Regions from separate parts of the Parageobacillus caldoxylosilyticus genome, predicted to be linked through region 2. Evidence: a T-box and tRNA genes for the amino acid it is inferred to sense, from the RefSeq annotation. Region 2 holds a T-box; the other holds one or more tRNA genes.

Region 1 (3,022 bases), 910 kb from region 2:
CAAATAGAGAAATAAACTTTCGTACCCTTAAAATTCTTTTCAAGAAATACAAAGCGAGTTTGTTGAAGTACATAAGTGAAAATCCTATACCATTTAATAAATTTAAAGAGGGTAGCGAATCTATTTTAAAACGTTTAACAGAGTTTATTGGGAGCAATCCAGAGGTTTATAAATTTTTTGATGATCCTACAAAAACAAAACTTAAAGCACAAATTGAACAAGAGTGGAGTTTGAAAGTTAGGTCTCCTTTTCTAAGAGAAAGCATGGAACAACATTTTGATTATTTGATTAAAGAAATGCACTGGACAGAATATGGATATAGTGAAGAAAAATTTTATGAAAGTTATATTTTGTTGGATAAAAATGAAAGAGACCTGCTTTTCTCTTGGGCTTCAGAGAATGATTGCTTAGATAAATATTATCATTTATTGATTCAACAATTTATTCATAGTAGTAATTATGATACAGCTGACCATACTTTTAGACTTTTTATTGAACCTAACTTGAAGCATTTTAACCGTGAACATTTTCTTTCTCTGTATGACGGTATCAACAGAAACCGTCAATGTCATGGTCGTAGAGATGCTAAATATGATAACACTCAAATCAAAAAATATTCGGATTCAGTCTTAGGTTCTGATTTTGATTATAAAGGTAAATTTCCAAATGTTACTTTTCAGTGAAGATAATTTTTAAGGAGAATATATATTGAAGCACAGTAAATAAGAAAAAAATAACGGGTACAAGGAGTTTATACAAAAACCACTGAGTAGGGAGAGCAAAGGATGGTTCAACTCTTCCTACTCATACTACATCTTTTGTAGAGTTTTATCTTTATTATATGTAATTGAAAGAGAGAGATGAAGCAGATGAGCAAAAGAACCGTCTCGGAGATTAAAGTCTGGCACTCCAAAAAAGGTGAAAACAATTGTTTTAATATCCACATAAATGCGCTCGGGGTAATGCTCACTGTCCATGAAAAGAAACAGCCCAAAAGCTATGCTCGTATAAAGCAATGGTATGAGTCAGACAAGCCAGAGTTTAATCCAATATTATTTACTTCCGGGGATTAGTTTTACGATGTTAGTTCAATTTTATGTATTGCAACCCTGACTTTGCTTCATAATACTTAATGCTTATAACAACATCCCAAAAATTTTTTTAAAAACACTTGACAAGGGTATTGTGACTATATATACTTATTCATGTCAGCTCGCGAGAGAGAAGTGTTTGAGCTACTCTCGAGCCTTGAGCTTCTTGACTTCCATGGATTTTTAATTTAAATTGTTCCATGGTAAGGAAGAGGTCACCGGTTCAAGTCCGGTTGGAAGCTTTGATGTTTGCCTTTTTGGCCCGTTGGTCAAGTGGTTAAGACACCGCCCTTTCACGGCGGTAACACGGGTTCGAATCCCGTACGGGTCACTTTCTTTTTGTTTGGAGGATTAGCTCAGCTGGGAGAGCACTTGCCTTACAAGCAAGGGGTCGGCGGTTCGATCCCGTCATCCTCCACCATGTTTCACTTTTTATTAGCTAGCTTCGCTCAATTGGTAGAGACGAGCCTAAGCTTCATCAAATAAGCTACGAGTTGCCTCGACGCATTTGGCATCGTTGAATTCGCTAGCAGAGGAAGAGGCGACGAAAATAATTTGAGTATAGACACATTGCTTATGCCGGCTTAGCTCAATTGGTAGAGCAACTGACTTGTAATCAGTAGGTTGCGGGTTCAAGTCCTGCAGCCGGCATCACGATACGGAGGGGTAGCGAAGTGGCTAAACGCGGCGGACTGTAAATCCGCTCCCTTTGGGTTCGGCGGTTCGAATCCGTCCCCCTCCATATACATAAGAAACAGCCATTCAATCAAGTATAATGTTTGGATATTGTGAAATAATATGTTTCAGCTGACGGTGTTTGAATATCATTGGGCTATAGCCAAGCGGTAAGGCAACGGACTTTGACTCCGTGATGCGCTGGTTCGAATCCAGCTAGCCCAGCCATGAGCCATTAGCTCAGTAGGTAGAGCATCTGACTTTTAATCAGAGGGTCGGAGGTTCGAGTCCTCCATGGCTCATCGATGCGCGGAAGTAGTTCAGTGGTAGAACACCACCTTGCCAAGGTGGGGGTCGCGGGTTCGAGTCCCGTCTTCCGCTTTTTTATCCCGCTATGCGGGGCCTTAGCTCAGCTGGGAGAGCGCCTGCTTTGCACGCAGGAGGTCATCGGTTCGATCCCGATAGGCTCCATTAAAGCATCCCGTTTCGAAAAAACACGAAATGGGGTGCTTTTTTATTTTCCCTTTCCCCTTGAAATAAGAATAAATATTCAAAAAATTGTTGAGTTGAGTCATGGTGGCGTTTTCATCTACAATAATAACGTAATACAACGGGAAAGGGGAGGCAGATGAAGAAAATATCGATTATTGGTGTGCCGATGGATTTAGGACAGACGCGCCGCGGCGTCGATATGGGGCCGAGTGCCATGCGCTATGCAGGGGTCGTTGAGCGCTTGGAGCGCCTTCATTATGATATTGAAGATTTGGGAGATATTTCGATAGGAAGAGCTGAACGGCCTGATGATGGAGGGATTTGTCTTAACTTGCGAAATTTGAAAGCGGTTGCGGAAGCGAATGAAAAATTGGCTACGGTTGTGGATGGTGTGATTAAACGGGGAAGATTTCCTCTCGTTTTGGGCGGCGATCATAGCATTGCCATTGGCACGTTGGCCGGTGTTGCCAAGCATTATAAAAATTTAGGAGTGATTTGGTATGACGCCCATGGCGATTTGAATACCGCTGAAACGTCGCCGTCTGGAAACATTCATGGAATGCCGCTGGCTGCAAGTCTCGGATTAGGACATCCGGCATTAACGCATATTGGCGGTTATAGTCCGAAAGTAAAGCCGGAAAATATCGTTCTGATCGGTGTTCGTTCCCTTGATGAAGACGAAAAACGATTAATTCGCGAAAAAGGGATTAAAATATATACGATGCATGAAGTAGATCGCCTTGGGATGACGACGGTGATGGAAG
Region 2 (3,022 bases):
CGTTGTGTAAATATTGTATCCGTTTTGGCGCAGCTGTTTTTCCGCTTTTGCTACATATCGTTCGTGAAGGGATGCATTTTGCAACAGCTGCTCTTTTGTATACCCATCTTTTTTGGCTAATACCTCGGCCAATACTTCTTTAGCGCGTTTTTCGATTTCCATCGTCAGCCACGGATATTTTTCAAACGGTGACGGTTTTGGCGGTGCAAAATGTTTGGCGACATTGTATTGCAACGCTTCTTGATATTGTTTTTCGGAAATATATCCCGCCTGCTTCATTCGATTCAATACCGTCTTCATCCGGTGCAGCGCCGGAGATAAGTCTTTTTTCACATTGCCGTCGCTTGTAAACGGAGTATACACAAACGGGCTTTGCGGGAGGCCGGCTAAGAATGCTGCTTGGGCTAGATTTAAATCTTTGGCGTCTACGCCAAATACTCCCTGAGCAGCCGCCTGGATGCCGGCGATATTGCGTCCTGATGCGTTTCGGCCGAATGGGACGACATTTAAATAAGCTTCTAAAATTTCATTTTTACTAAAAAACTTTTCAAGGCGAAGGGCGAGCAATATTTCTTTTGCCTTTCGTTCAAATGATACTTCATTCGTCAATATTTGATTTTTGACAAGCTGCTGTGTCAGCGTGCTTCCGCCTGTTTGTAGCGGCGAGTTCGTCGCTTCCTGAAACAGCGCGCGAATGATCGCTTTTGGAACAACTCCGTGATGTTCGTAAAAGTATTCGTCTTCCGTTGCTGTAATCGCTTTAATTACATACGGAGAAACATCTTGTAATTTGACTTCCTCCCTTTCTAGATCAGAGCGGAAATTGCCGAGATAAACGTTATTGGCAAAGTAAATATGCGACGTTTCTTCGTAGTCGTAAATATCCCTTTTCATCTCCTTATAGGAAGGGATGGGCATGTCTTTTACCAAAGAAGCGAAATACCCAGCGCCAAGACCGACGGCAAAGCATATGAGGCAAAGAATAAGAATGAAAAAAATAAGGAAAAGATTCCAAACGACTTCATATGTAATAAAAAAATAGCGCCATGCCTTCTCTAGGGAAAATGTTTGCTTTTTATGCTCCATGAGCACCCCCCTATACAACGAATAATATAAATAATTATATCATATTTTTGTTGAATATTGCGGCATTTTGTCATTTTTTCACCTATTTTGTATACGAGAAAAACTCGATTTGACAAACCAAGAAAAGTTGTGGTAAAAAAGTGTATAGCATAAATGACATAGGACAAAGCGATGACAGGAACAAGTAGTGTTTATCTCCCTGTTTCAGAGAGCTAGTGGTCGGTGCGAACTAGCACATAGATAAACGCGAATTACCTCCTCGAGCAGCTTTTGCGAACGGCAGTAGCCAAGTAGCAAAAGACGGCGTGCGCCGTTATCCAAATGAGGTGAGAAAGCGCGAAGCTTTCTAAGTAGGGTGGTACCGCGGTTGTCACTCGTCCCTTCACTTGGGGGCGAGTTTTTTATTTTATAAAAAAGAGGTGGGGTAAAGATGGATTTACTGCAAGAGCTTGAGTGGCGCGGACTCATTAACCAAGCTACCGATATGGAAGGGCTGCGCCAGCTGTTAAATGAGGGAAAGGTAACATTATATTGTGGATTTGATCCAACGGCTGACAGTTTGCATATCGGGAGTTTATTACCGATTTTGACGCTACGGCGATTTCAGCTAGCCGGCCATCGTCCAATTGCGCTTGTCGGCGGCGCAACGGGATTAATTGGAGACCCAAGCGGAAAAAAAAGCGAGCGTACATTAAATCCAAAAGAAACGGTGCAACAGTGGAGCAATCGGATTAAAGAGCAATTGGCAAGATTTTTAGATTTTGATGCGAAAGAAAATCCGGCGAAAATCGCCAACAACTATGACTGGATTGGCTCGCTCGATGTGATTACTTTTTTGCGCGATGTTGGAAAGAACTTCGGGCTAAACTACATGCTGGCCAAAGAATCAGTACAATCGCGCATCGAAACTGGTATTTCGTTCACCGAATTTAGCTATATGATTTTACAAGCTTTTGATTTTCTTAAATTGTATCAAACAGAAAATTGCCGCTTGCAAATCGGCGGCAGTGACCAATGGGGAAATATTACGGCCGGGTTGGAATTGATTCGCAAAACCGAAGGAGAGGCAAAAGCGTTCGGATTGACAATTCCGCTCGTGACGAAAGCCGACGGGACGAAATTCGGAAAAACAGAGAGCGGAACGATTTGGCTTGATAAAGAAAAAACATCCCCATATGAGTTTTACCAATTTTGGATTAACACCGATGACCGCGATGTCATTAAATACTTGAAGTATTTTACTTTCTTATCCAAAGACGAAATCGAGGAACTTGAGCGAAAACTGCAGGAAGCTCCTGAACAGCGGGCAGCGCAAAAAGCGCTCGCGGAAGAAATGACAAAACTGGTCCATGGCGAAGATGCGCTCAAGCAAGCGATTCGTATTTCCGAGGCGCTCTTTAGCGGCAGTGTGTCGGAGTTGTCCGCAGAGGAAATTGAACAAGGGTTTAAAGATGTCCCTTCTTTTGAATATGAAGGGGAAGAAGTTCCGTTAGTAGAACTGCTTGTCATGGCGAAAATTGTGCCATCGAAACGGCAAGCGCGGGAAGACATTGCCAATGGCGCGATTTATGTCAACGGCAAGCGCGTGCAAGACATCAATGCCGTCATCGCCAAAGAAAACCGCATCGAAGGGCGCTTTACGGTCATTCGCCGCGGGAAGAAAAAATATTACTTAATCCGTTACAAATAAATCCTGGCAATGCCAGGATTTATTTATGAAAAAAATATCCCTTCAGAGCCTTCTCTGAAGGGATATCGTTCATTAACGAGAGTAGAACTCAACGATTAATGCTTCGTTAATTTCCGCCGGTAATTCGGAGCGTTCAGGTAAACGAGTATACGTGCCTTCCATTTTGTCTGCATCTAATGTTAAATAATCAGGAACAAAGTTGTTTGCTTCCAATGCTTCTTTAATGACTTGAAGGTTACGCGATTT

The links. A T-box is a leader RNA that pairs with one kind of tRNA and senses whether it is charged. The one in region 2 lies ahead of tyrS (tyrosine--tRNA ligase), so its partner is inferred to be a tRNA-Tyr.
Region 1: it has a tRNA-Tyr gene. The T-box ahead of tyrS (tyrosine--tRNA ligase) is inferred to sense a tRNA for this amino acid. The anticodon was not compared.

The regions. Positions count from the first base shown of each region.
Region 1 covers NZ_CP040553.1:1,540,901-1,543,922, reverse strand. The annotation lists gene BV455_RS07830 (hypothetical protein) at 1-683, shown strand, start outside; tRNA gene BV455_RS07825 (tRNA-Glu) at 1,351-1,422, shown strand; tRNA gene BV455_RS07820 (tRNA-Val) at 1,437-1,512, shown strand; tRNA gene BV455_RS07815 (tRNA-Thr) at 1,670-1,742, shown strand; tRNA gene BV455_RS07810 (tRNA-Tyr) at 1,752-1,833, shown strand; tRNA gene BV455_RS07805 (tRNA-Gln) at 1,920-1,994, shown strand; tRNA gene BV455_RS07800 (tRNA-Lys) at 1,996-2,068, shown strand; tRNA gene BV455_RS07795 (tRNA-Gly) at 2,076-2,147, shown strand; tRNA gene BV455_RS07790 (tRNA-Ala) at 2,165-2,237, shown strand; gene rocF (arginase) at 2,395-3,022, shown strand, end outside.
Region 2 covers NZ_CP040553.1:2,451,723-2,454,744, forward strand. The annotation lists gene BV455_RS12510 (transglycosylase domain-containing protein) at 1-1,086, opposite strand, end outside; T-box leader at 1,249-1,471, shown strand; gene tyrS (tyrosine--tRNA ligase) at 1,517-2,776, shown strand; gene rpsD (30S ribosomal protein S4) at 2,849-3,022, opposite strand, start outside.